Regions from separate parts of the Aliivibrio sp. S2TY2 genome, predicted to be linked through region 2. Evidence: predicted binding sites of a transcription regulator. Region 2 holds the regulator's gene; each other region holds the start of a gene.

Region 1 (7,714 bases), on a different contig from region 2:
ATTACTGCCTCCAGTGGTTGTTGGTCCGGTCATCATGGTTATTGGTTTAGGGCTTGCGCCAACAGCTGTAAATATGGCTTTAGGTAAAACGGGTGATGGTGCATTTCAATTAGTTGATGGGCAACTTGCTTTCTGGATTGCGGCGGCTTCATTATTTACCACTATTGCAGTGAGTGTTTTCTCTAAAGGTTTTTTCAAACTGCTGCCAATCCTCTCTGGCATTATTGTTGGTTATTCTTTAAGTCTTATTTTTGGCGTAGTCGATTTCACTCCAGTTCATCAAGCCGCTTGGTTTGCACTGCCTAATTTCACGTTTCCTGAATTTAATATTAATGCCATTCTGTTCATGATCCCGGTAGCAATTGCACCAGCCGTTGAACACGTTGGTGATATGTTAGCTATCTCAAATGTAACCGGAAAAGATTATCTTAAAAAACCAGGATTACATCGCACAATCACTGGTGATGGCGTAGCAACAATGGCCGCATCATTAATTGGTGCTCCACCAAATACAACTTACAGTGAAGTAACTGGTGCGGTTATGCTAACTAAAGCGTTTAATCCAGTAATAATGACGTGGGCGGCGGTATGTGCCATTGTTCTTGCTCTGGTTGGTAAATTAGGCGCAATGCTCCAAACTATTCCAGTACCCGTTATGGGCGGGATTATGATTTTACTGTTTGGCTCGATTGCTACTGTTGGTTTAAATACTCTTATTAAAAACCAAGTCGACCTGCATAAAGCACGCAATCTTACCATTGTTGGTGTAACGCTTGTGTTTGGTATCGGTGGTATGGCGGTAGGTATTGGTGACTTTAACCTTCAAGGCGTAAGTCTGTGTGGTATCGTTGCGATTGCGCTTAATTTAATTCTTCCTAATGATTTAGGCGAAAGCCATGTTGTTGATAACGCACAAATGGAAGAAGATAAATAGTTCTAGGTTCTAGGTTCTAGGTTCTAGGTTCTAGGTTCTAGGTTCTAGGTAAAGAAAAGGCTTGATGATTAATTCATCAAGCCTTTTTTAATTCTTCATTTCTAGTTTCTAAACTAAATTATTTAGTACCGAAGATCTTATCACCAGCATCGCCAAGACCAGGTACGATGTAACCTTTGTCATTTAGCTTTTCATCGATAGCCGCAGTGTAAAGCTCTACGTCTGGGTGTGCTTTTTCTAGCGCTTCAATACCTTCTGGGGCAGCAACAAGTACAAGAACTTTAAAGTGCTTACAACCTTTCTCTTTTAAAAGATCTAGCGTAGCAATCATAGAACCGCCAGTTGCTAACATTGGGTCGACAACAAGAGCAATACGCTCATCGATGTTAGAAGCCAATTTATTAAAGTACGGTACTGGTTCTAATGTTTCTTCATCACGGTAGATACCTACAACACTGATACGTGCGCTTGGAATGTGCTCTAAAACACCATCCATCATGCCAAGACCTGCACGAAGAATTGGTACTACTGTTACTTTTTTGCCTTTAATTTGGTCAACTTCAACAGGGCCATTCCAGCCATTGATAGTTACTTTTTCTGTTTCAAAATCTGATGTTGCTTCATACGTTAGTAGGCTACCTACTTCTGTTGCTAATTCACGAAAACGCTTAGTGCTGATTTCGCCTTCACGCATTAAACCAATTTTGTGTTTTATTAGCGGATGTTTTACTTCAACAACTTTCATTTCTGACTCCAGATACTGATACATTAATCAAACCTTCTAATTATACATAATTTTGAATTGAAAAATGACGTTATAAGAAAATATTTTATGCCTCGTAAAAGCATTTACCGAACTTATTATTTTTTATTACAAAATTTATGCAATTTTCCTTACGCAAACGTTTCCCTTTTTACATTGTGCTGTTAGAATGGCGCGGATTTTTGAAATCCAACCTATGGCGAGGACACCTCCGTGAGCGACAACAAAACTTCTCTTAGCTACAAAGATGCTGGCGTAGACATTGATGCTGGTAATGCACTTGTTGATCGAATTAAAGGCGTAGTGAAACGCACTCGTCGTCCAGAAGTAATGGGCGGCATTGGTGGTTTTGGTGCGTTATGTGAACTTCCGACTAAATACAAGCAACCTCTTCTTGTTTCTGGTACTGACGGTGTTGGTACTAAGTTGCGTTTAGCATTAGATTTAAACAAGCACGATACTATCGGTATCGACTTAGTTGCTATGTGTGTTAATGACCTGATTGTTCAAGGTGCAGAACCACTGTTCTTCCTTGATTATTACGCAACAGGTAAACTTGATATTGATGTAGCAGCTGAAGTAGTCACTGGTATTGGTGAAGGCTGTATTCAAGCAGGTTGTGCATTAATCGGTGGCGAAACCGCTGAAATGCCAGGCATGTATGAAGGCGAAGATTACGATGTTGCTGGATTCTGTGTTGGTGTTGTTGAAAAAGAAGACGTTATCGACGGCACGAAAGTAGCGGCTGGTGATGCTCTAATCGCAGTAGGATCAAGCGGTCCACACTCAAATGGTTACTCATTAATTCGTAAGATCCTTGAAGTATCAAATGCCGATCTTAACGAAGAACTGAATGGTAAAACTATTGCAGCTCACCTAATCGAACCAACAAAAATCTACATTAAATCAGCACTAAAAATGATTGCTGAGCATGATATTCATGCCATCTCTCATATTACCGGTGGTGGTTTCTGGGAGAATATTCCACGCGTACTTCCAAAAGGAACAAAAGCCGTTGTTAATGGCAACAGCTGGGAATGGCCTGCAATCTTCAACTGGCTACAAGAAAAAGGGAACGTTGATACTTACGAAATGTACCGTACCTTTAACTGTGGTGTTGGACTGGTTATCGCGCTTCCAAAAGATCAAGCAGAACAAGCTGTTGCTCTACTGAATGCTGAAGGCGAAAACGCTTGGGTAATTGGTGAAGTTGCCGCAGCTGAACAAGGCGAAGAGCAAGTAGAGATCCGCTAATCGATTTCAACAAACTTTGAACTCGTTCATAAAGAAAAAATAAAAGGTGATCAATTATTCGATCACCTTTTTTATATCTGCCATTTGTGCTCGAATGGTCGATATTAATATTAAACAGAATAAGATAATTATAATGAAAAATATTGTTGTATTAGTCTCAGGAAGTGGCAGCAACCTACAAGCATTTATCGATGCTTGTGGTGGCAACATTCCAAACGCTCATATTAGCGCCGTCATTTCAAATAAAAGCGATGCTTTTGGATTACAAAGAGCCATTAATGCTGGTATTAATGTTCACTCATTAAGTGCAAAAGGGTACGAGAATCGCGAGAAGTACGATCAAGCCTTAGCGACTCTTATCGATCTTCATCAGCCTGATGTGATTATTCTTGCCGGTTTTATGCGTATTTTAAGTGAAGATTTTGTGCTTCGCTATCAAGGGAAAATGCTGAACATTCACCCTTCTCTTTTACCAAAATACACTGGGCTACACACTCATCAACGCGCAATTGATGCCGGTGATAAAGAACATGGCACCAGTGTTCATTTTGTTACTCCTGAGTTAGATGGTGGCCCAGTCATACTACAAGCGAAAGTGCCAATCTTTGAAAATGATACTGCAGAAGAGGTGGCATCACGCGTACAAGCTCAAGAGCATGTAATCTACCCAATGGTGGCTAAGTGGTTAGTTGAAGAACGATTGATAATGCAAGATGGTAAAGCTGTCTTAGATGGGAACGTATTGGGACCGTCAGGATTAGAGACAGAATAATATAAAAATGTCCATCGATATTATCTATCAATGGTATTTTTTATATAAAGTTTACGCATTAATTGGGCATTCCGATGGTGGTGGCGCCATTTCTGGTACCGTATCGTGATTGCCTGCAATCAATTCTCCAAAATGAAACAACGCGTACTCGCCAACTTTCATTTTGTGCCACTCTTCATTATCTGTTAATGGACGAGTTACAACGACAGAAACCACATCATTTGGGGTCGTTTCTTTATGAAAATCAATTGTGACATCTTCATCAATCAAGGACGCTTGGCCAAAAGGTGCACGTCTTGTGATCCAATGTAAGTTATTCGAGCAATAAGTCATTAAATACTCACCGTCGCTCAAAAGCATATTAAATACGCCTAATCCTCGAAGGTGGTCGCAGCACTCAGAGACAAACTCAAACATTAGCATCATATCTTGCGGCGGCTCTGGGTATTTATCCTCTAACTGATTTAATAACCAGCAAAAAGCACGCTCACTGTCTGTTTCACCCACAGGTCGAAAACGTCCTGTCGACAACTCATCAAACCCAGTCAACTGACCATTATGAGCAAACGTCCAATACTTCCCCCATAACTCTCGCGTAAAAGGGTGTGTATTTTCTAGGTTAACGTCACCGCGATTTGCTTGTCGAATATGACTGATAACCGCTTTACTTTTGATAGGGTAATCTTGAACAAGTTTCGCTATCTTTGAATGGCAGCTTGGTTTTGGGTCTTTAAATGTGCGAAATCCTTTCCCTTCATAAAAAGTAATTCCCCAACCGTCACGATGCGGGCCGGTATTGCCACCACGCTGAACTAAACCTTTAAAACTAAAACAAATATCGGTTGGTACGTTTGCACTCATTCCGAGTAATTCACACATATTTGCGCTACTCCTTTATTCGCAATCAAGCCAACATCAAACAGTTATAAGCTCGACATTGGCTTTCGATGAATTATTTTTCCATTTCTTTTTCAATTAATTGAATCACGATATGGATAATTTTAATGTGGATTTCTTGGATACGATCCGCATAGCCAAAATGAGGAACGCGAATTTCCACATCGGCTAAACCAGCCATTTTCCCGCCATCTTTGCCAGTAAGCGCAATGGTTTTCATGCCTTTTTCTTTAGCCGCTTCGATGGCTTTTAAGATATTACCTGAATTGCCTGACGTCGATAAACCAAATAAAACATCGCCTTTAGAGCCTACAGCTTGAGTGTAGCGAGAAAAAACATGGTCATAACCAAAATCATTACTCACACACGATAAATGGCTTGGATCTGAAATCGCAATCCCTGGGTAACCTGGACGATTTTCACGGTAACGCCCTGTTAACTCTTCAGCAAAATGCATTGCATCACAGTGAGAGCCACCGTTACCACAAGACAATACTTTACCGCCTTGTTTAAATGAATCGGCAATGGTTTTGGCAGCTAACTCAATTTGAGCAAGGTTTTTATCATCAGCTAAAAAGTCATTCAGTACTTGAGCGGCTTCTGTTAATTCAGAACGGATCAGATCTTGATAAGACATAGGATACTCTCTTTTATTATGTTCCCTAATTTGGGGTTGTTCTCAGTGTACCTATCCCACGAAATCTTTAAAAGAGATCCTCCCTATATTTCTTCTACTCGCCTATAAATTCCTCCCTATTTCTCTAAAAAAATTAGATATCAAGCAGCGAAAAAAACAGATTGTTTATTAATTACTCAAGCTGGATCACTTTTTGACCATTATTGTTATTTACTTTTTATTAACATTAGCACTACACTTACCTTAACTGGTTAGACCTCTTATCAGATAGTATTCCAACAATAACATTACGACCGAGTATCGTAATCACCTCTGTTCCTACAAACAGAGCAGCGCCGGAAAAGGAGAATCACATGGCCCTGACACTATTAGCAACTGTAATCGCACTTGCTGCATTAAGTTACCATCGACAATCTTTGCGAACTGCAACCTTAGTAACCGCAGGGATCCTTGCCGTCAGTTCAGGGCTAGGTTACGCCGGCCCTATTACATGGGCTGTTTTCTTAGCTATTTCGGTACCATTAAATATTCCTTCAATAAGGCAATCCCTCTTCAGTAATAAAGCATTGGCTATGTTTAAAGGCGTAATGCCTGAAATGTCACAAACGGAAAAAGATGCGATTGAAGCAGGAACTGTTTGGTGGGAAGCTGAGCTATTTAAAGGTAACCCTGATTGGAAATTTCTACATAATATTCCCAAAAATACCTTATCAGCGGAAGAGCAAGCCTTCATGGATGGGCCTGTAACTGAAGTGTGCCGCATGGTAAACGACTATGAAGTGACGCATGAGCTTGCCGACTTGCCTCCTGAAGTATGGCAATATCTGAAAGACCATAAGTTCTTCGCCATGATCATTAAGAAAAAATACGGCGGTTTAGAGTTTTCTGCGTATGCACAGTCTTGTGTATTACAAAAATTGACCAGTGTCTCTGGTGTACTTTCTATTACCGTTGGTGTGCCTAACTCATTAGGGCCAGGAGAACTACTGCAACACTATGGTACAGAAGATCAGAAAAACCATTACTTACCTCGCTTGGCTGAAGGCAAAGAGATCCCATGTTTTGCGTTAACAAGTCCTGAAGCGGGCTCTGATGCGGGATCTATTCCTGATTTTGGCATCGTAACCAAAGGAATGTGGGAAGGCAAAGAAGTTGTCGGCATGCGCATTACTTGGAATAAGCGTTACATCACCCTTGCGCCTGTAGCTACAGTATTAGGCCTAGCATTTAAGCTTCAAGATCCTGATGGTTTATTAGGGAATAAAAAGAACCTTGGTATTACCTGTGCGCTTATCCCTACAAATTTAGAAGGCGTGAAGATTGGTCGTCGTCATTTCCCTCTTAATGTGCCATTCCAAAATGGTCCAACCCAAGGTAATGACCTGTTTGTTCCATTGGATTACATTATCGGTGGTGAAAAAATGGCAGGACATGGTTGGCGTATGCTGGTGGAATGCTTGTCAGTTGGCCGTGGTATTACGCTACCATCAAACGCAACAGGTGGTGCAAAAACAGCAGCCCTTGCAACAGGTGCTTATGCGCGAATTCGTCGTCAGTTCAAACTACCGATTGGTAAAATGGAAGGGATTGAAGAGCCATTGGCACGTATGGCGGGTAACGCTTACATGATGGATGCTGCAAGTAACCTAACGGTAGCTGGTATCGTTCAAGGTGAAAAACCATCGGTTATCTCTGCAATTGTAAAATACCACTGTACTCATCGTGCACAACGTATTGCCATTGATGGAATGGACATTGCTGGCGGTAAAGGGATTTGTTTAGGTAACTCAAACTTCTTGGCTCGAGGTTACCAAGGCTCTCCAATTGCAATTACGGTTGAAGGTGCAAATATTCTGACTCGTTCAATGATCATTTATGGTCAGGGCGCGATTCGCTGTCACCCTTACGTACTCGAAGAAATGGGTGCGGCTTATTTAGAAGATAAACAAGCTTCTCTTGAAAAATTTGATGCGGCCGTATTTGGCCATATTGGTTTTGGTATCAGCAACTTTGTTCGCTCACTGTGGTTTGGTTTAACTGATGGTCGTGGTTCTAAAGCCCCATTTAGTGATGAAACAAAGCGTTATTATCAACAAGTAAACCGCTACAGTACTAACCTTGCCTTATTATCAGACATTTCAATGGCTGTACTAGGTGGTAGTTTAAAACGTCGTGAGCGTATGTCTGCTCGTCTCGGTGATGTATTAAGTCAACTTTATTTAACAACATCAACATTAAAACGCTTTGATGATGAAGGCCGTCAAAAAGAAGATTTAGCGTTAGTTCATTGGAGTGTTCAAGATTCACTACACCAAGCAGAGCAAGCAATTGATGGGCTGCTGTCTAACTTCCCTAACCGATTTGTTGCAGGTGCAATGCGTTTTATCCTATTACCGACTGGGTTACGTCGTCAGCGTCCAAGTGACAAACTAGACCATAAACTGGCTCGTATTCTTC
Region 2 (7,714 bases):
CGCCATGAACAGTAACAAAAATTTGTGGGTTTTTAGGGTCCATTTCCATTTTTGCACGCATTCTACGGATCAATACATCAATTGTTCTGTCATTTGGTGCATCTACTCGATGACTTATCATATTCAAAATACGCTCACGTGATAGAACGGTATTAGGATATGACGACAGCGCAACTAACAACTCATATTCTGCTTTTGTTAATTTTACTGGCTCACCATTATTTGATAATGCTCGACGTTGAATATCAAATGTCCACTCGCCAAAACGAACTACATTTGATTCATCTAACTCTGCCGGTTCATTAGCTAATGACATACGCCAAAATAAGTTTTTAACTCGGACTAAAAGTTCACGTAGCTCAACAGGTTTAGTGACGTAATCATCAGCACCCATTTCCAAGCCTACGATTCGATCAATACTATCAGTTCGTCCTGTAACAAGAATAATACCAATATTAGATTGGCTACGCAGTTCGCGTGCCAACAATAAACCATCCTCTCCTGGTAGGTTTATATCAAGCATAATTAAATCAACTTTTTGTTCAGCCAAAATAGTTCGCATTTCTGCACCTGTTTCAGCCTCGCTCACTTGATATCCCTCGGCTTCAAAATAGCCTACAAGTTTAGAGCGAGTTACCACTTCGTCTTCAACAACTAAAATGTGATAGCTCATAATTTTCTCTTTTTATGGTTATTTGGATGGTTCTTATCTTATTCTATTCATATTTTGTAATAATGCCAATTTTCAATTGATATATCTGTGATTTGTTTGATTCAAAACAAATCTTAACCAAAATCCGGCTTTAATCTTTACATATATATTTATACACGCTGTTAATGATAGGTGCTATTCCTTTTCACACTTATCCAGTACAATTCCCATATAAATTTTTTGGAGTGACGAATACATGAACGAATTGACTGCATTTAACGAACAACGCGCTGAAATTTACTGGTGGCTGTCAAGTTTATTAACAAGCGAATTAACCGCAGAACAATTAGAAGAATACAATAGCTTTGAAGTTCGTACATTTTTATCAAACTTAGCTGAAACCGCAGAATTATCTAGCTCAGTGAGTGCTCTAATTGAAAAGTTAAATCAATTACAAAAACGTGAAGACGCACAACTTGAACTTTCTGCCGACTTTTGCCAAGCTTTTTTAGGTTCAGATAAAAGCAGTGCCCTACCTTATGCATCACTATACCTTGATAAATCAGGTCTTTTGAATGCAAAACCAGCACAAGAAATGCGTGCACTATTAGAGAAATATAACATCGCACAAAAAGCTGAATTTAATGAGCCTGCCGATCACATTGCCATTGAACTTGATTTTCTTGGTAATTTAATCGTAATGACAAACCAACAAGCTTCTGAAGAAGAATTTGAAGCTTACATGGCCGCTCAGTTAAACTTCATTAATGAGCAACTCTTATCATGGACACCACGCTTTAGCCAAATCTGCCAAGAGCGAGATGACTTCGGCTTCTACGCAGCGGTTACACATTTCTTAGTGACGTTCTTACAGTTAGATGCTGCATTCCTTACTGGTGAGTAATTGAGTCACTCATTTTGATGATATAAATTAACAAGTACGTGATATAAATCAGATTACAACTAGAATTTATGAAATCAATAATTGTTTGCACTATACTTTACCTATAGTATGTGTACGCAAACGATAAAATTAAAACATTAAATAAAAGCCGCATTTTTAGCGGTTTTTTTCATTTATCAGGGCCTATTTATCTTCCATCAGTTCTTTAAAAGAGCAACACCTATTTTGTTGGAACATAAATAGCCCCTTATTTAACTATGTTAAGGCTTAAATATGGCTACAATTAAAGACGTTGCAAAATTAGCAGCGGTATCAACAACAACCGTATCTCACGTAATAAATAAAACTCGCTTCGTCGCTGAAGCAACACAAAAACGCGTGTGGGAAGCTGTTGACGAATTAAATTACGCACCAAGTGCCGTAGCTCGTAGTTTAAAATGCAACACAACACGAACTATCGGTATGCTAGTAACGCAATCATTCAATCCTTTTTTTGCAGAAGTAATGCACGGTGTTGAAAATTACTGTTACAAGCAAGGCTACACATTGTTTATGTGTAATACCGAAGGTGATCTAGAAAAGCAAAAACATTACATCCGTATGCTGGCAGAGAAACGAGTAGATGGCTTACTTGTTATGTGTTCTGATCTAAATGAGCAACTTCTTGCTCTTCTTGAGAAAAACACCGAACTACCTATGGTTATCATGGACTGGGGCCCAGACAGCCCACACACAGATAAAATCATTGATAATTCAGAAAAAGGTGGTTACTTAGCGACTAAACATTTGATTGAAAAAGGTCATACTGAAATCGCATGCATTACTGGTCAAGCGGATAAAGCTACATGTAATGAGCGAATCCATGGTTTTAAACGTGCACATGAAGAGGCAGGATTAGCCTTTAATCCAAATTGGATTTTAGAAGGTGATTTTGAATGTGCTTCTGCAGCTAAAGCGATAGATAAACTAATCGCAATGGACAAACAGCCAACAGCTATATTCTGTTTCAATGACATTATGGCATTAGCCGCGATTAGTCGAATTAAACAGTCTGGTTTACGTGTACCTGAAGATATCTCAGTGATTGGATATGATAATATTGAGTTATCTGCTTATTTCTCTCCACCACTCACTACAATTCATCAACCTAAGCGAAGAGTCGGAAAAACTGCGGTTGAAATTTTATTAGAGCGTATAAAAGATAAACATCACGAGCGTCGTATTTTTGAAATGCAGCCTGAAGTAGTATCTCGAAATAGTGTTTTTGATAAGACTAAATAATAAAGTTTAAATTTACAAAACAAGAACAATCAACGTCATTTTCAAGGAAAAGTTGAACCAACTTAACAAAAATGACGTTAATTTTATGGAGCAAGATCACACTTTTGATTTTTTTTGGTCTCTTGACTTATTGATTGCTATATCATCATCCAAAGTCACGAACAGGGCAAACTGTGCGAAAGTGCAGGACGCAAAGCTTCCGGCCTAAGTTTTATATAGGGTAGCGGGGTTGCCGATGGCAAGTATTCTTTTATGCATTGTTAATTTTTACTTTAAAATAACAATTCTATATTTTGAACTTGCTACTATTTCCTCGGGCTCAGTTGTTTAGTGACATAGACTTACTAACCGAGAATTATTGCAATGGATAAACCAGTACTAAAAGAATCACTCCGTCTCCTCTCCTCTCTAGGAAAGATCACTTCACGTTCTATGTTTGGTGGTTTCGGTATATTTATCGACAGCACTATGTTCGCACTTGTCGTTCAAGATAAGCTGCATTTAAGAGCAAGTGATGACACTATCAACTTATTTAAAGAGCAAGGATTTGAACCATACGTTTATAAAAAACGTGGTTTTCCTGTTGTGACCAAATATTTTGCAATTTCAGCAGAATGTTGGAAAGAACCTGATTCAATCTTATTACAAGCGGTTATCGCTCTAGATGTCGCTAAAAAAGATAAAGAAAAACAGAAATCAGAAGGTCCATCTCGAATTAAAGACCTACCAAATTTACGATTAGCAACAGAACGAATGCTTAAAAAGGCAGGTATTAATACTGTTGAAGAACTTCGTGATACAGGGTCAGTTAACGCATACAAAGCCATTCAGCAAACGCACTCTAGCAGTGTGAGCGATGAATTACTTTGGTCTCTTGAAGGTGCGATTAAAGGTACTCACTGGTCTGTTATTTCATCTGATACCAGAGATGAATTAAGAAAGCAGTTATAGAATAATTCACTCTATCTCAGTTTACTTCTGAATAGTAAATACAGCTCTTTATTCGACAATAAAGAGCTATATTTCATACTCTCCCCTAAGCTATATTCGCTTAATTACACGACAAACCTAAAAATAGCGCATACCACTTACATTAATTTAACTTTTATGTAAATGCTCTATTCTTTTCTCGATTATTCATATATCCTATATAGTACTGCAGACCATTAAATGGCCTAGTGAATTATCGGATACCTTAGATGAAAAAAAATACAATCAGTAAAAAATGGCTCTATCTACCTATAATATGCATGATAATTACCATGTCTCTTGGCCTTTTTATTTTCAATTCAACACTTTCTAATTGGCTTGAAAATAAAGTTGAAGGTGGATTATCTGAAGAAGTATCGCGAGTCATAACAAAAATTAAAGATGATAATATCTCTTTCTCAGATCTAACTGCGCTTGATATCTATGTTAAAACTGATATTGAGTTAGCGAAAGAAGATCACATCACTCTCATCAAATCTAACGGTACTCCAATTGCCGATAGTGACATATCTTTAGTCTCTACGTTAAAGCTAGAGAATCATCTAAATCGTAAAGAAGTCATTGATGCTAAAACTACAGGGTATGGCACAACAACGCGCTTTAGTACATCACGCTTCAAAAATTTACTTTATGCTGCACAATCATTTGATTATCAAGGGCAAACTTATATCCTCCGAGTTGCAACACCATTAACTCGAATTGATGCCATGGTTGAAGAGTTAATGAATATTCTTATGATTTTAATGGGGATCAATATCGCATTAGTTATCGCTTCATCCCTATTAAGTAATAAGCTTATTCAGCAACAGGTAAAAAATGAACAAGACTTACAAGAAGAACGCATCGACCAACGAACTCAAGAAATTGAGCTGTTACACCGTTTAGCTAATATGTTAGCCGCTTGTAATTCAATAAATGAAGCTCAAATGGTTGTGGAGGATATTCTTCCTCGTATTCTTGGGGACGTTAATGGTGTTGTTTCATTAATGCGTTCATCTCGCAACCAGTTATTAGTTAAATTAGATTGGGGCGGAGCATGGCCTGGTAACAAGACATATGCACCTGAAGAATGCTGGGCTTTACGTAAAGGTAAGTTCCATTTAGCCAATGATAAATATACTACTCTACCGTGCTCTCATATGTCAGCAACAGGAACGGATCAAACACTGTGCATTCCCCTGACAGCTCATGGAAACACTATCGGTATGATGCATATTTACCTTGGAGAAGAAAAAGAGCTCGCAGCTAATGTGCAAAAGTTGGCATTTACTGTGGCTGAACACCTTGGTCTTGCTTTGGCTAATTTAAATTTACAAGAAAAATTGCGAGAGCAAGCCATAAGCGATCCATTAACTGGTTTATACAATCGCCGTTACTACGAAGAGACCATTAATCAAGAGATAATGCGTGCTCATCGCCATAAACAAGAAATGTCTATTCTTATGCTAGACCTTGATCACTTTAAACGCTTTAACGACAACTATGGCCATGATGCCGGTGATTACGTATTAAAAACCATTGGGACACTACTTCTTAATACCATGCGTGGAGAAGATACCATTTGTCGACTTGGTGGCGAAGAGCTCGCTATTATTTTACCAAACACCAACGCAGAAGGAGCTCTTGTTGTAGCAAACGGATTATGTACGGCTGTCAGTGACCTTCATCTTGCAATTAAAGAGCTTTCACTTGGTAAACTAAGTGTTTCTATCGGTATTTCTACATACCCTAAAAATGGACAACAATCAGACGACTTAACCAAACTTGCTGACATTGCTTTATATGAAGCAAAAGGTCGCGGCAGAGATCAAGCGTGTCATTATGATGATTTAATTCAATCTTCTGAAGAAACTAAAGAAGCTATTGAATTAAAATCTAACGATATAAAAGAAGAAGTAACAACTGCCGTATCCAGTAACGCTTAACCGTAATAATTATAGATGGTGAACCTAATCTGTTGGTTCATCATCTACCTGCATCATAAAATCAGTTATCCAACCAATCATTAAAATCATCAACCACGAGACCATCACAGAGGTAGGTACCTCGAACTTGGGTGAAATAATTAAGGTGGCAAATGCTATAACCGGTAAAAGCCATGACAGCATAGTAAGCCAATCACGATACTTTGAGCTACCAACACTCTGTAAACAAACAATAAGGCCAGTAATAGACAGAGCTACCAATGCCGCATGTTGCAAGCCACCTATCCATAATGGAACGACCAAAACCAGAGGCCACCACGCATTTCGATTCACTGGTTTCCAACTTCTCGCCGCTACCCAAACTAAAATAACACTGATAATCTGAATCAATGTTAAAGACGCAGCCCCTTCTAATTTGCCTTCATACTGCAACGCCATTATTCCGGCTTCCATCGCCACCACTACTGCAATAATAAAAGCGATTAAATGGATACTTTTTCGTCGTGAAAAGACCACCATCAACAATGGAAATAGAGTCCAAACAGAGATAGATAACGATAAAGGCTGCTCACTTAATGTCCAACCAAATAGCGAAATACCACTCACTAACACCCAAGTAGCCACGCCCCCTTGAGGAATTAACCACAGCATTGGAATAGCCAAGGCCAATAAAGGAAGTTCACCTCCGCTAATCCCAAAAGCCAATACGCCAACAACAACAAGTAGAATACTTAATATAATTGATAATACAGTCAAAACCATCTTCTCCCTCCTTGGTATCAAGCGGTTTACTTTGTTACTATTTCAGTTTAGCGGTAATAATTAGCTTTATCACTGACTCACCTCACTTTTCTAAGATAATACTTATCTGAATTGGCACGCATTAAGGTATTCATTTCAATGGACGAATTTGCTCAAAATATTTATACAAATCTATATTATGTGCCAAAGGGCCGAGTGATTACTTATGGACAACTTGCAAAATTGGCAGGCTTTCCTAATCATTCTAGACACGTAGGAAAAATATTATCAAAACTGCCAAAAGAAACGCAATTACCATGGTATCGAGTTGTTAATGCTCAAGGGAAGATATCATTACAAGGTGATAGATTTGAAAGACAGAAGCAATTACTTGAAGAGGAAAATATATTAATAAAGGATAATGGAAGTGTTTCAAACTTTAAACAAGTAGTTATGCCTTAAAACATAACTACTTATTTTTATATGCTACTTTTCAAAATTATTGACGAACGCCTTTTAGCATTAAGTCTTGTTGCATGGTTTTTGCTTCATCAGTAATAACGGCGTAGTTAGTATCTGTTGTAAAACGTAACTTACCATCCACTTTGATTGTTGCGCGTACAGAGTAGCGATGATTTGCTTGAATATCTGCTGTATCAAACTCTAAAGAATAATCAAATGGAGATGATTTTTCTGCGGCCTCAAAAGTTTGCTCAGAAATCGTTTTTGATGGTGCATCAGCTAATGATACATCAGCCAGTGTCACTGTAATAACCGCATTTGCAGGCAATGCAATGCGCTCACGGTAACCAACACTACCCGTAACTACTTGTGTCTCAGCCACTTCAATTACGTCAGTATTTGCAGCATCAGTTTGAGTTACTTCCTCTTGAACTACAACTTCTTGTTTTACCGTTTCTTTTTCAGATTTATCTGTTGAATTACAGCCAACCATTGTAATCCCTGTAGCCACCGATAACGCCACCAATAATGATTTTTTCATTTTATTCTCTCTTTGTTATATATTTTGATAAAAACGACATAAATATAAACCTAATATATTAAACTGTCTTCTCATCGACTCTATCTTTGACAGAAAACTAACTCAACGACCGTAAAATCACACAGTCCTGATGTTATCTTGACCAAGTTAACATATTGTTTAACTTATTGAACTCAAACTGAATCTACCTCACAATAGAATAATTACGTTACTGGTAC
Region 3 (7,714 bases), on a different contig from region 2:
ATTAAGCTCTGTCATTTCTGACATATTTTTCCACAATGAACTCATTGCGGCAGGATCGGTTAAATCAATCCCATTTAAACTGGTAGCGATATCTCCAGGCTTTAAGCCAACAGAATCAAATAATTTACGGTCTTTACCCGGATTCACTCGATAACCCGTAATTTTCCCATTATTAGAAACTTGAGAAAGGCGGATGTATTTCAATACTGATTGTGGATTTTTAGCCATCTCTTGACGGATCTTATCCAGTTCGTCTTGATTTGAATTTTGGCGATTATTTCCTAACACCGTACCAGAACTACCCGTCGCATTTCTTTCTGTTGATATCTTGGTGTATTTTACCCCTTCCAACATTAACGTTTCATCACGGCCATTATTGGAAATAATAATGCGATCTACGCTAATCGCTTTTACGGTTGCTCGCGTTCCATCAATGGTCTCATCGATACCATAAGTATTCTGTTTTCCTCGGTTAGCGATAACCGCAAGGCTCAGTGATGGGTCAGAGCTAGCAACAATACCCGATAAGGTTAAATTTAATCGTGTTTTTGGGGCATTCTTTACTTCTACTATCTTTGGTTGCTCTACTTTTTTCTCAGTATTAAAGTGACCAAATACTTGGCTATTTAATAAATCAGATAACGAATCACCTTCATTGTTGTTTTGCTTATTAGTGATGACTACCGCCTTTGGTTGCCATTGAGGAACCGACGTTTGCGGTACGAGCATCGCCCAAAAAAGAGAGCCACAAATCCACGCAAAACACGCAACTAAAACAACCGTTACCCCTTTTGAAATCGCAGATTGATATATTGACCAATATTGAGAAATTTTTTCGATTTTCATATTAGCTATCATTAGGGCCAGATCTTCCTTTTACTTTAAGGGCTATTAACTGTTTTAAGTCTTTAAAAATTATAAATTAACACGGCATTATTGCTGTAAATAATGCCGTTTTCTTACATTACTCGCAGGCATATCACGTAATTCAGAGAAAAGAACTCATATTAGAGCATTATTTCTCATTAATGACTCTAGTTGGTAATGAATTTTGATTAATTCTGCTCAAAAGATTGAAAAAAAAATTCCAGACACCATTAAATAAGCAGAGAAGTAAGACATTAGGTATACATAATGAGTTCCAAATCCAATACTAGCGATGGCATCAGACTCGATAAGTGGCTCTGGGCAGCTCGTTTTTATAAAACCCGTTCCATTGCTCGCAACATGGTTGATGGCGGAAAAGTTCAATATAACGGTCAACGCTCTAAGCCAAGTAAATTGGTTGAAGTGGGCGCTGAAATAAAGCTTCGCCAAGGCAACAACGAAGAGATCACCGTGATCATAGAGATCGTATCTGATCAGCGTCGTGGCGCACCTGTTGCACAAACTCTTTATAAAGAAACTCCAATCAGCATCAAGCAGCGTGAAGAGAATGCAAAACTACGCAAACTTAATTCACTTGGCAGCCCACACCCTGATAAGCGTCCAGATAAAAAACAGCGACGTGATATCATGAGATTCAAGCAACAATAACCGCTATACTGTGCGTAATGACAACCCTTAATACAATTGCTGGAGTATTTCATGGCAAATAACACACTGCATCGTTACCTATTTGAAGATTTATCTGTTCGTGGTGAATTAGTTCAACTAGATGATGCTTACCAACAAATCATTTCTAGCAAGGAATACCCTAAGCCAGTTCAAAACTTATTGGGTGAGCTATTGGTTGCAACGACTTTATTAACTGCAACGCTAAAATTTGAAGGTTCAATTACCCTTCAATTACAAGGTGACGGTCCAGTATCCCTAGCGGTTATCAATGGCGATAACAACCAGAAAGTACGTGGTGTTGCTCGTTTTAATGGCGATATTGCAGAAGACGCAACCTTGCATCAACTAATGGGTAAAGGTTATCTAGTTATCACTATCACACCAAAAGATGGTGAGCGTTATCAAGGTGTTGTTGCACTAGAAGGTGAAAACTTAGCACAGTGTTTTGAAGGTTACTTTGAGCGTTCAGAGCAACTAAAAACGCGCTTATGGCTTCGTCTTGGTGAATTTGAAGGTAAACCTCATGCTGCTGGTATGCTTCTACAAGTCATGCCTGATGGCACTGGCTCTGCTGATGACTTCGAGCACCTAGAGCAATTAACTGACACCATTAAAAACGAAGAGCTGTTTGGCTTAGAAGGCGAAGAAGTTCTGTATCGTTTATACAACCAAGATAAAGTACAACTGTTTGAACCTCAACAGGTTGAATTTTTCTGTGGTTGTTCGCGCGAACGCAGTGGCGGTGCAATCATCACTATTGAAAAAGCAGAAGTTGATGACATCATCAAAACTGAAGGGAAAATCTCTCTTCATTGTGATTACTGTGGCACAAGCTACGATTTTGACAGTATTGATGTTGCAAATCTTTTTGAACAAGCAACAAAAGGTAATGACACCGTTCATTAATTTACCGCATAGAATAAGTCTCTTATTTTGTCTCAAAGCCAGCCGCTAGGTTGGCTTTTTTTATAACTAAATTTGATATAAACCACACTTTTTATTCCACTTATCCACACTTAATTTTGCTTAAATAATAATCAATTACATCTGGCGCAAACGATTTCATTAAGAGTAGAATAGGACTATTGCTATTTTGTGATGGCGATAAAATAACCACTACTACTTTATGGTTATTTTATGATTCATCTCCCTGTTTTCAATTTACCGCATTGTTAGCATGCTTAGCAGAACACAAATAATTACAAATAAATTAAAAGTCCCTACAAAAAATTCCTCTAAGGAGCACCTATGACTGTTATGGAACACAAAAAGGCTGCACAACTTGATCTTACTCAACATGGCTTAACTGATGTTACTGAAGTACTCCGTAACCCTAGTTATGAACAATTGTTTGAAGAAGAAACACGCCCAGATTTAGAAGGTTATGAGCGTGGAGTAATGACAGAGCTCGGCTCAGTTGCGGTAGATACTGGTATTTTTACTGGTCGTTCACCAAAAGATAAATACATCGTAAAAGATGAGACAACCAAAGATACATTATGGTGGTCAGATCAAGGTAAAAACGACAATAAAGCCATCACTCCTGCAGTTTGGGATGATCTAAAATCCTTAGTAACAAAACAACTCTCTGGTAAACGTCTGTTTGTTATCGACGGTTATTGTGGTGCTAACCCAGACACACGATTAAGTGTTCGTATTATTACTGAGGTAGCATGGCAAGCACACTTCGTAAAAAACATGTTTATTCGACCAACAGAAGAAGAACTTGCAACATTTGAACCCGATTTTGTAGTCATGAACGGTGCGAAAACCACTAACCCTAACTACGTAAAGCACGGATTAAATTCAGAAAACTTTATTGCCTTCAACTTAACAGAGCGAGTGCAAATCATTGGTGGTACTTGGTACGGCGGTGAGATGAAAAAAGGCATGTTCGCAATGATGAACTACCTTCTTCCGCTAAAAGGAATTGCTTCAATGCACTGCTCTGCCAATGTGGGTGAAGAAGGCGATGTAGCGGTATTCTTCGGTTTATCAGGAACCGGAAAAACCACACTCTCAACCGATCCAAAACGCCAGCTTATTGGTGATGATGAGCACGGTTGGGATGATGATGGTATTTTCAATTTTGAAGGGGGTTGCTACGCAAAAACCATTCGCCTATCTAAAGAAGCTGAACCTGATATCTACAACGCAATCCGCCGTGATGCACTACTAGAAAACGTTACTGTTCGTAGTAATGGCACGATTGATTTTGATGACGGTTCGAAAACCGAAAATACGCGTGTTTCTTACCCTATTTATCACATTGATAATATCGTTAAGCCGGTATCAAAAGCGGGTCATGCAAATAAAGTGATCTTCTTAACGGCTGATGCATTTGGTGTGCTACCTCCTGTAGCAAAACTAACGCCAGAACAAACTAAGTACCACTTCCTTTCAGGTTTTACTGCTAAGTTAGCAGGCACTGAACGTGGTATTACTGAGCCGACACCAACGTTCTCAGCAGCATTTGGCGCGGCGTTCTTAACACTGCACCCAACACAGTATGCAGAAGTACTGGTTAAACGAATGGAAGCCGTTGGTGCAGAAGCGTACATTGTTAATACGGGTTGGAATGGCACAGGTAAGCGTATCTCTATCCAAGATACTCGTGCAATTATTGATGCTATTTTAGATGGCTCTATTGACCACGCTGAAACCAAAAATATCCCAGTTTTTAACTTAGAAGTTCCAACATCACTACCGGGTGTTGATACTTCAATCCTAGATCCTCGTGATACTTACACTGACCCACTACAATGGGACAGTAAAGCAGAAGATCTGGCCCAGCGCTTCATTAAAAACTTCGCTCAATACACTGATAATGACGAAGGAAAAGCACTTGTTAAAGCGGGTCCTCAACTTAACTAAGTGAGCAAGATTATCCACCGATAACGTCAAGCCCTTCCCTTGTGAAGGGCTTTTTTATGCAATCAGTTCAAACAAGAGTCCAAAACAGTGATTACCTCTGAGTAAACCATCACAATAACTTGATTGCATCTGATTTTTACTCCACTCTTTCTGTTCCTATTTTTCTTTTGGAGTTAACAATGTATACCACACTGAAAAGCCTTGGTTGGCTTATCTCTTTTTGCCTGCTACTTGTGGTCGCATTTTTATCCCTTTTACATACGCCTTACGCACAACCAATGCTAAATCCATTGGTGCAAAAACTGACGCATCAAAAGATCTCATTTGGAGATATTCATTACTCAATCCAATCACCTTTACACCTAACTCTGTCAGATGTTGCTATTGAAACAGACAGTGAATTAAACATTCAAACCGTCGATTTTTGGCTCTCTCAGCACCCAATTCAAAATAATAAATTAGCGTTTGATAGCATCAAAGTCGATGGTCTTAGTCTACAAAAAGGACTGCCTGATACACAAAGTATCGATTGGATTTCTATTGCTCAATTTAGTATTTCAAATTTAGATTTTGCCAATGACGACATAGTGCTGCGTGATGCTCAAATTCAATTAGAAAATTGGGCAATACAAAAAGAAAATTCGTTATCTTTTGAGGGGGATTTTCAATTCTCAGCCAAACAACTGTATTGGCAGGGAGAAGCCCTAGATGAGGTATTAGTTGATGGCTATTACACTCAACACTACACCGCTCTTCATGGTATTTCTCTTACTTGGCGCGGCAGTACGATTACCGCACAAGCAGAGCTTAAAGAAAATAAATTATGGGTTATTCCACAATTCACACTACGTAAATTTAATTTAGAATCAAGTAATGCGGACATTATTAACAAGCCAATCGAATGGCTATCTCAACACAATTTTACTTATCAATTTGAACGTATTGATCTGTTAGATATCAATATTGAACTACCACAATTTGTGGTTAATAACTTAAGTTTATCTGCTGAAAACGTACTGCTTCCTTACCATTTATGGCAGCAAAATAACGCAAATATATCGTTTAATGCCGACAATTTGGTCTGGAATGAACATACTATTAATAACCCCATTTTTAGCTTAACGCTTAATGGTCAAAAAGCCGATATATCGACGCTTTCATTCGAAATTTTTGATGGCCACATTCAACTTACTGGCAAACTATCACCAACAAGCATAAATTTAAATTCGTTGAGTATTGACCAAGTCAAATGGGCCATAACTAATGAAGAAGCAAGTGTGTTAACTCAATACGTAAATCAATTAGAGCAAGTAAAAATAGCCAAGCTAGACGTTAATAATACTCAATTAATTCAATTAAATGGTCAGTACCCATATCAATTATCAGGGGTAAATATGGAAGGCCACGATCTCGATTTACTGCGCTTAGAGCAATGGGGATTATGGGATGGTACACTTTCGATGAGCGCCTCTAATGCGAGTTTTAATTATCTATTAAGCCAACAATTATTAGTAGAAATGAAAACCGAAGATGGTTTGTGGACAGTAGAGCGAGCACTGCTACCTTTATCTGAAGGGCTTGTTGGTTTTAATGGCAGCATTCACTTAACTCAGGATAGCCAACCTTGGCAGTTTGAGGCCTATGGTGATGGATTGCCTATCAGCTACCTAAGCCGTTTCTTTCCAAACCCTATCCCTATTGATGGTATTACTGAGTTTACTTTTAACGGTAATGGGTTAGCAGTAAATCAAGACAGCTTTAACTATAGCTTTAATGGTGAACTAAACATGACTCCAAGAGACATGACTACCACTAAAACAGCTCAAGAACTGTGGCAATATAAATTGGGATTGGTTCCAGATAACGAACGCCCTGACACATCAACAATAACAACTGATAGTTCTAAGAAAAAAGAAGCTATCGCGCAATACCCAATACACGTTGACCCAATAACAGTAACCGCCAACCGTGGTCGTATATCTATTGAACCTATAACAATTATTGGAGAAGGCTTTAATTACAATATTGAAGGTGATTACGACTTGGTTAACCCAGAACAAGGCGAAGCCATCACTTCGATTACTCAGGAATGTCACCAAATAAAACAAAAACTGTTCTCTGAAGAAGTCCATATCATCAACTATTGTCAGTAATCACAATCTGTACTTCTGACAATAAAAAGCCCCACCAAATGCTGACCTTACGATAGTAAGCGATACACTTAATGGGGCTTTTATTCTAATTTAGGTTTTATACCAATCTACATAAGTATTTGATCATTCTTGCTAGTTAGATTGACATGAGATCATTTGATACCACTTCTCTGCATCTTGATATGTTTTCTCTACGGTTTTTGGAGAGAACCCAAGCAGTCGACTGGTTTGATCAATACTTTTCCAATCTCCTTTATCAATACCTTCATACAGCTCTAGCATAGAACCCAATAAGCCTTCTCTGAGCAAGATAGCTTGTTCTATTTCTCGAGCTAATGATAGCTGCTCTAAAACATCATCAATCTTACGATCAAGTAAGGCATCAAGTAGAGAGAATAATCCAACAATAAATGCTTGCTGTCCTGGAGTGCCATTTTGAATACGGCAAATCATCAACTCACAAAAACGCCCTTTCACTAAAGATTGTTTATACAATTCCTTGGGTTTATTGAACGCTGCATGCGCCGTCGCAATCAAGGTTACAAACATTTTTATTTGCTCTTCGCCAAGATAAACTAATGCTTGTTTAAATGATGAAATGGGGTTTTCAAGTCGTACTGATGCTGTATTTACAAACTTCAATAACTGATAAGATAAAGAGACGTCTTGCGCGATCAACTGCTCTATTCGAGAAAAATCCACTTCTTCACGACACACTTCTTGATATAGCTGCATCGTAAGAAGTTCTTCTGGTTTTACAACGCGATTTTTTATGATCTCCGGTTTACTAAAAAAGTAGCCTTGATAAAAATGGAAGCCGGCGTCAAATACCTGTTGAAACTCATCATTAGTCTCAACTCTTTCTGCTAAATAATGTCGCTTACAACCCTGAAGTTTACGTTGTTTAACGTATTCACACGCCACATCAATGCCTAATTGCATAATGTCTAACTTAACGATGTGTGAATAGGGTAAAAATCGATCCCAAACGGCATCCAAACTAAAGTCATCTAACGCAATAATATAACCCATTCGATGTAAATGCTTAATCGCACTAAATAGCTCATCATTAGGAATACAGGTTTCTAATACTTCGACAACAATTTTTCGCTTAGGAAATGCCGTCGGAA
Region 4 (7,714 bases), on a different contig from region 2:
TGTTGTGCCTTACCATTCATATCAACATAAATTGGAGGCAAATCTCCTAAGTGATTATCGTTAGACCACGGAAAACCATGTTTTTCTGTTTTCATTGGATCATAATGACCGCCAGCAGCACCTCCTAAAATAGTTTTATCACCTTTAGTTAAAGTGTCGCATGAAGCATTTTCATGAATATGAAAACCATGTAAACCCTGTGGTAATCCTAATAAAGATGGAGTAAATACAACGCCATAATCATTTTGTACTGCTGATATATAACCTACTGTATTTCCAGACTCTAAATCTTTCATTTCAATAGATAGATCCGCTGAATTAGCTCCTGATGACACTGCCAATAGTGTAGTAAGTAACAGTTTATTAAACATGAAATTATCCTTAATTTATAAATTTCAGCCAATTTATAACACGGTAAAACAATTACAAATAACGATTATTTTATCACTTATCAATCGATTTTTTCGATTAACCTATTACCTATACTTTCGTCCCACCAAACTACAAAAGAGCTAATTTTAGCATCCTTTGGTATTCCATCTAGATTAACTCGCTTACTCTTCTCATCCCACCAATGACTAAAAAGATGTTGTTTATTAATACCAATAATTAATGATTCTTTACTATCTAGCGTAACAACAATTGCTTCGATATCAGGTGAAACGTTAATATCTGGATAATGTACTTGAATCTCACCATAGGAAGACCCTAATCCTATATGAGATATGCTTACTACTTACAATAAGAACCCTCTCAATCTTACTATCTAGATTGTTGTTAACCTTAGGTGTCATTGTCAAAATATGTTCACCTGAACAATCATATATTTCATAAAACATCCTTCTTAAAAAATACGCTTCATTTTACTCATTGATAATAATCTGTATCGCCACTTACCAATTTTAAACCAAAAAAAAGGTCGCTCAATGCGACCTTTAATTATTCGTTATTTCCGAAGTATCGAGCTATTACTCTTTACCGAAAACGTTGTTCTCTTGCTCTTGTACTCGGATGAAAGTAGTACGCTTAGTTAGCTCTTTAAGCTGCGCCGCGCCTACGTATGTACACGTTGAACGTACACCACCAAGGATGTCAGAAATCGTATTATGAACAGTACCACGGTATGGTAATAGTACGGTTTTTCCTTCAGCTGCACGGTACTTAGCAACACCACCTGAGTGCTTGTCCATAGCGCTTTGTGAAGACATTCCATAGAATTTCATGAACTGCTTACCGTCTTGCTCGATAACTTCACCGCCTGACTCTTCGTGACCAGCTAGCATACCGCCTAGCATTACGAAATCAGCACCGCCACCGAACGCTTTAGACACGTCACCAGCACATGAACAGCCGCCGTCACCAATGATACGACCACCAAGGCCGTGCGCTGCGTCAGCACATTCAATGATTGCAGAAAGTTGTGGGTAACCAACACCTGTTTTAACGCGTGTAGTACATACAGAACCTGGGCCAATACCTACTTTAACGATATCAGCACCAGCTAGGATTAGTTCTTCAACCATATCACCTGTAACAACATTACCAGCAGAAATCACTTTGTCTGGGAATTCAGCACGTACTTTCTCTACATATTGAACTAAATGCTCAGAGTAACCGTTTGCGATATCGATACAAATAAAGATTAAGTCATCTGTTAATGCCATGATATCTTTTGTCTTTTGGAAATCTGCTTCAGATGTACCCGTAGAAACCATTGAATTTTTAAGAACAGATGCATCGTTCTCTTTTACAAAACCAGCCCAATCTTCAACAGTGTAGTGTTTATGTATCGCCGTCATTACACCGTGCTCAGAAAGCGCTTTAGCCATAGCGAAACTACCAACAGAATCCATATTAGCTGCAATTACTGGTGTACCAGACCATTGACGTCCACTGTGTTTGAATGTAAACTCGCGGGTTAATTCGACTTGAGAGCGACTTTTCAGTGTTGAACGCTTAGGACGAAACAGTACATCTTTGAAGCCTAACTTTAATTCTTGTTCGATACGCATGATAAATTCCTCGTATTATCGATAGTGGCTCTACTATCTCTTGTTGCCTTTGGCAGAAGGCAGTTAACAATCCAAGATAGCAGGCACAAAAAAACCGGGGCGCTGGCAGGCGCTCCGGTTTTCAGTATTATAGGGCCGGAAACTTATTCTGCAAGCCTGATAATTCAATTTTTTTTATGATACTATTGATAAATCTGCAAACAAAAGCTAACAAACAGAACACTTCACGCAAAATGACAGAATAAACAAAATATAATTCTAACAATCCACACTTAAACAGCAGAATATATAAACCATCATTCTGATAAGATTTTAAGCTATTTTTATAAAGTAAACGTTTGCGGTAATCGATTAAAAATCACGAGTGATCTATATCTCATTTTTTTAATCGATTGATGAACGTTAATGAAAAAACTTGTGATATAATCTTGGAAAATTCACTTATTAACTGATCTTTAATTCATGAAGTTTCCTGGCCAACGTAAGTCTAAACACTATTTTCCTGTTCACACTCGCGATCCATTAGTGAATCAAATCAAACAAACGCCTAAACTTGAACGCACCCACCTTATTGGTGTTGGTCAAACCATCGTCGATATTGAAGCTAAAGTCGATGATGATTTCTTAGCGCGTCACCAGTTAAGTAAAGGTCATTCACTGGTTCTTGAAGAATCAAAAGCAGAAGCTTTATATAAAGAACTGTTTGAAAGAAACTTGATCAGTCATGAGTATCCTGGTGATACCATTGGTAATACCCTACATAACTACTCAGTGTTAGCAGACAGCAAATCTATCCTGCTTGGCGTTATGAGTGAAAACATCAAAATCGGCTCTTACGCTTATCGTTACTTATGTAATACAACAAGCCGTATGGACTTAGATCACCTACAACCAGTTCAAGGCCCTATCGGTCGTTGTTACACCTTGATTTCTGAAGATGGCGAACGCACATTTGCAATCAATGAAGGTGACATGAACCAACTGTGCCCTGCTCACGTTCCTGAGCATATCTTTGAAAAAGCCTCTGCTTTAGTGATTTCTTCTTATCTAGTTCGTGGTAAAGAAGGCGATCCTATGATGGATGCAGTTCAAAAAGCGATTGATTGTGCAAAATCTCATAACGTTCCTGTAGTTCTAACTCTAGGCACTAAGTACGTTATCGAAGGCAAAGCAGAATGGTGGCAAGCTTTCTTAAAAGAAAATGTAACGGTTGTTGCAATGAACGAAGAAGAAGCTGAAGCCCTTACTGGTGAGAAAGATCCCCTACTAGCAGCAGATAAAGCATTAGAGTGGGTTGACTTAGTACTTTGTACTGCGGGTCCTGTTGGTTTATACATGGCTGGCTTTACAGAAGAAAGCATTAAACGCGAAACGGACAAGCCACTTCTTCCAGGTAACATCCCTGAATTCAACCGTTTTGAATACAGCCGCCCAATGATGAAAGCACAATGTACCAAACCAATTAAAGTGTCTTCTCACATTGCCCCTTACATGGGTGGCCCAATGGAGATTAAAAACACTAATGGTGCAGGCGATGCAGCATTATCTGCTTTACTTCATGACATGGCTGCAAATTACTACCATAAAGAGAATGTGCCAAACTCAAGTAAGCACGATGCAGAATATTTAACTTACTCTTCTTTCTCTCAAATTTGTAAGTATTCAAACCGTGCAAGCTACGAAGTATTAACTCAACACTCACCACGTTTATCTAAATCAATGCCTGAACGTGAAGATTGTTTAGAAGAAGCATACTGGGAGCGTTAAGCTAAAACCTTATTGTTCCTTCATAAAAAAATCCGACGCCAAACGTCGGATTTTTTGTATCTGTAATACGACTTTTAACTGGCTATTTAAGTACGGTAAAGCACCTTCACTACATGCCAACCAAATTTAGTTTTTACTAGGTGCGGGACAAGAGTTTCACCACTAAAGCACACTTTATCAAACTGCGGTACCATTTGGCCTTTCTTAAATTCACCTAAATCACCGCCTTTTTTTCCAGAAGGGCAGCTCGAGTATTTCTTTGCTAATACGTGAAATTTAGCGCCTTTTTTAAGCTGCTGAATAATGTCTTCTGCTTGTTCTTTATGTTTAACAAGAATGTGTAGCGCAGCTGCAGTGCTAGCCATGAATACCTCAAAATGATTCTAGATAAATTAGTGTTAATTATATCGTTTATTCGCTATCAATTGATAGTCTCACCTTTAAAAACTGTCTCAAAAAAACTACAATTAGATTCATAAAAATAATCATTTTCAGAAGGCTATTACTTATGAAAAGCAAAGCGAATCAATCGCAAGGTATGCTGCTTTTTAAACTCACGCTAACTCAACGTTTTGCTATTGGTACGTTGAAAGTTCGTGAGATCGTACCTTTTCAAGCGTTGACTTCCATTCCCTACTCGCACCACCACGTATTAGGGACCGCAACCATTCGTGATATGGCAATTCCAATCATTGATATGTCTGCTGCAGTTGGCTTTAGAGCACTTCATCAAGACGAATTTAAAGATTGCTATATTATCATCACCGACTGTATGCGCACTGTCGTTGGCTTTGCAGTAAGAGCAATAGATAAAATTATTGAGTGTGACTGGAAAGCAATTGAATCCTCACCAAAAACGGCGGGGTCTAATGTATTTGTAACAGGCATAACTCGTGTTGAAGATAACATAGTACAGCTGCTTGATGTTGAGCTTCTATTATCAAAAATCTACCCAGAAGATACCTCAAATTTATACCCAATTTTATCTGATGTAGAAAGAGAAAAGCTAAAGCCATTAAATATCTTATTAGTTGATGACTCTTTTGTTGCTCGTAAACAACTGTCAACAGCATTAGATAGCATTAATATCCCTTACCAAGTCGCAATAAACGGATTAGATGCTTATGAAATGCTAAAGAAAGCTTCTGATGAAGGGAATCCATATAATATCGTGGTAAGCGATATTGAAATGCCGGGATTAGATGGCTATGAATTAGCATTTGAAATCCAAAATGACGCTAGATTAAAAGACGCTTATGTGATCCTTCATACTTCCCTATCAAGTGAGATCTGTGTTGAGCAAGCACATCAAGTTGGGGCTCATGAAGCGTTAACGAAATTTGAAGCTACGGAATTAGTTCAAGCCATGCTACGCGGTGCAAATCATAACAATCGACAAGTTGCCTAGTAATACCAATGCCAGTAGTGAACAAGAATTACAGATACAAAAAAACGCGTTACCTTAGCTAGGTTAACGCGTTTTTATTTTCTACTATAAGCAGTTTTTAAAACAAGCTAATCGAAAAACTTAAAAGTATAAACGTATTACAGATACAGCAACACAACCTGGACGGCGACATTTTTCGATTTCGACTTTCACTTCAGTTTCAATTTCTAAGCCACGCTTGATCGGCGTTACCGACATTAGCGTACTTCTTGCTCGAATTCGCTTACCCGCTTTTACAGGATATGGAAAACGTACCTTGTTTAAACCGTAGTTTACGGTCATTTTAGCCGTAGGGAACAGTAAATTATCACTACCTACGTTATCCGTTAGTTTTGACAACATAGACAAAGTTAAAAATCCATGTGCAATCGGTGTTTTAAATGGTGATTCTGCTGATGCTCTTTCTGGATCAGTATGGATCCATTGCATATCCTCAGTGACTGCACCAAAACTATTAATGCGTTCTTGATCCATCATTGACCAATCGCCAATATGGATTTCTTCGCCCAAACGAGCGGTTAACTCTTCAAATACAGCTTGAGTATCTAAGTTCATTTCAATTGGCTCAGGTTGAACAGCCGCGCTTTGCTGCTCATTAACAGCGCGCTTATGCTCTTTAACCCACGAAATAATGTGAATGTTGTTGGCTTTATTTAAAAATTCAATCCAGTAATCTTTAATGGTTGGTGACATCCAATCTTTTAATTCAAAGGGATGTTTCGCCAGATATTCACGCTTATGCTTTAGAAAATCGACAACCTTCATAGAGAAACCTTATTTGATATCTAATCGTAAAAACAATGTTTAAGTGCCATGTATATAATTGTGTTACAGGTCACGTTTTTTTGCAAACATTTTCCGAGCATACAAGCGTTCGCTGAGTTGCGATAAAGATTTGAAATTCATATAGATAGACCAATATGCACAGTGTACAATTAATTTCAAAAATCAGACCTATCTTCTACTTTATAAAGAGAAATCCGTACTTGCACTTTTTTCACAGACAAAAAAAAGAGCATAGCTATATACTCTTTTTGCTCTATTCATTCATTTCTATTAGCGTGATTAGGAGCCTCTAGCTCTAATAAACTAACCTCTATAGTAGCGTTGCGGTACAAACGGCATTTTCTCTACCGTCATTGCTAATTTTTTACCACGAACCTCTGCGAACACTTCTGTACCAATAATGGCTAGATCTGCTCTTACATACCCCATAGAAACTGGCTTTCCTGCTGTTGGACCTGCGGTACCTGAGGTCACAATGCCAATCTCATTATCAGCCGCATCAAATAACTTACAACCTTCACGTACTGGCGCTTTACTCTGTCCCACTAAACCAACACGTTTACGATTAACATCTTTCGTTTCAATCTGCTTTAAAATGATATCCGCACCAGGGAACCCACCTGCACGCTCGCCGTTTGAACGACGATTTTTGCTGATACCCCACAGCAAACTTGCTTCTACTGGCGTCGTTGTTGTATCTAAATCATGACCATATAAGCATAAGCCACATTCAAGACGCAGCGAATCTCGCGCTCCAAGTCCGATCCACTCCACTTCTTCAAAAGAAGTTAACGCAGTCGCAAGCATTTCGGCTTTATCATTTGGTACTGAGATTTCGTAGCCATCTTCACCTGTGTAACCAGAGCGACTGATGTAACACTCAATGCCATTAATCTCAATAACTGCTGTATCCATAAACAACATAGAAGCAACTGACGGTTGAAGTCGAGATAATACATCAGCCGCTTGTGGGCCTTGTAATGCCAATAAAGCACGATCGTCAATCACTTCAAGCTCAACACCTTCAGGAAGATTTGCTTGTAGATGCGCAATGTCTTGTTCTTTGCACGCGGCATTCACGACCACGAACAGATAATCGCCAAAATTAGCCACCATCAAGTCATCCATAATACCGCCCACATCATTAGTGAAAAATGCATAGCGTTGTTTTTGAGGAGGAAGATCAATAATATCAACAGGTACTAGTGCTTCTAGTGCAGCAGCAGCCCCTTCACCTTTTAAGCGAAGCTGCCCCATATGCGATACATCAAAAAGGCCAACGGCATCACGAGTATGAAGATGTTCTTTTTTTACGCCTAGGGGATACTGAACAGGCATTTCATATCCTGCAAAAGGGACCATTTTTGCGCCAGCAGCGACGTGCATATCAAAAAGTGCCGTTTTATTTAGTTGTTCTGACATTCTTCTTTCTCCATTTGCCTGATATTGGCTAAGTGTGTCGGTTATTCTTGGGATCTAGGTTTCTAATAAATAGTGGATTGTGATTCATCGATTGCAGGTTACTTAGCGGTAACCCAGAGGATATGAGCGTCTTTCTCACTGATGGATACCAATACGTGTCCCATACTGGCATCGTAATAAACACTGTCCCCTACCGCTAAATTGACTGGCTCGTAAAATTCACTGTAAAAACAAACCTCACCTTCTAGAACCAATAAAAATTCTTCTCCGTCATGGCGGA

Evidence for each region. Region 2 encodes PurR, which represses purine synthesis genes. Its sites were predicted from a motif close to TNANGNAAACGTTTNCNTNA; they were not measured.
Region 1: the regulator PurR is predicted to act here: its motif matches at 1,829-1,848, upstream of purM (phosphoribosylformylglycinamidine cyclo-ligase).
Region 3: the regulator PurR is predicted to act here: its motif matches at 2,606-2,625, upstream of pckA (phosphoenolpyruvate carboxykinase (ATP)).
Region 4: the regulator PurR is predicted to act here: its motif matches at 2,339-2,358, upstream of PVK63_RS04125 (inosine/guanosine kinase).

The regions. Positions count from the first base shown of each region.
Region 1 covers NZ_JARACS010000014.1:30,649-38,362, forward strand. Annotated here, with positions in the region: gene PVK63_RS16935 (uracil-xanthine permease family protein) at 1-934, shown strand, start outside; gene upp (uracil phosphoribosyltransferase) at 1,053-1,679, opposite strand; gene purM (phosphoribosylformylglycinamidine cyclo-ligase) at 1,911-2,951, shown strand; gene purN (phosphoribosylglycinamide formyltransferase) at 3,085-3,723, shown strand; gene PVK63_RS16955 (class II glutamine amidotransferase) at 3,775-4,602, opposite strand; gene lpcA (D-sedoheptulose 7-phosphate isomerase) at 4,676-5,257, opposite strand; gene fadE (acyl-CoA dehydrogenase FadE) at 5,611-7,714, shown strand, end outside.
Region 2 covers NZ_JARACS010000010.1:8,055-15,768, reverse strand. Annotated here, with positions in the region: gene torR (two-component system response regulator TorR) at 1-673, opposite strand, end outside; gene torD (molecular chaperone TorD) at 909-1,556, shown strand; gene purR (HTH-type transcriptional repressor PurR) at 1,830-2,837, shown strand; cyclic di-GMP riboswitch class I at 2,993-3,074, shown strand; gene PVK63_RS14650 (TfoX/Sxy family DNA transformation protein) at 3,201-3,788, shown strand; gene PVK63_RS14645 (sensor domain-containing diguanylate cyclase) at 4,100-5,752, shown strand; gene PVK63_RS14640 (hypothetical protein) at 5,777-6,514, opposite strand; gene PVK63_RS14635 (MGMT family protein) at 6,653-6,955, shown strand; gene PVK63_RS14630 (YbaY family lipoprotein) at 6,993-7,496, opposite strand.
Region 3 covers NZ_JARACS010000015.1:51,692-59,405, reverse strand. Annotated here, with positions in the region: gene gspC (type II secretion system protein GspC) at 1-858, opposite strand, end outside; gene hslR (ribosome-associated heat shock protein Hsp15) at 1,135-1,536, shown strand; gene hslO (Hsp33 family molecular chaperone HslO) at 1,588-2,463, shown strand; gene pckA (phosphoenolpyruvate carboxykinase (ATP)) at 2,806-4,431, shown strand; gene PVK63_RS17520 (AsmA family protein) at 4,611-6,584, shown strand; gene PVK63_RS17515 (EAL and HDOD domain-containing protein) at 6,717-7,714, opposite strand, start outside.
Region 4 covers NZ_JARACS010000002.1:54,491-62,204, forward strand. Annotated here, with positions in the region: gene PVK63_RS04115 (superoxide dismutase family protein) at 1-371, opposite strand, end outside; gene PVK63_RS04120 (GMP reductase) at 969-2,012, opposite strand; gene PVK63_RS04125 (inosine/guanosine kinase) at 2,475-3,779, shown strand; gene PVK63_RS04130 (peptidylprolyl isomerase) at 3,866-4,144, opposite strand; gene PVK63_RS04135 (chemotaxis protein) at 4,288-5,187, shown strand; gene PVK63_RS04140 (MaoC family dehydratase) at 5,308-5,991, opposite strand; gene gcvT (glycine cleavage system aminomethyltransferase GcvT) at 6,316-7,434, opposite strand; gene PVK63_RS04150 (helix-turn-helix domain-containing protein) at 7,533-7,714, opposite strand, start outside.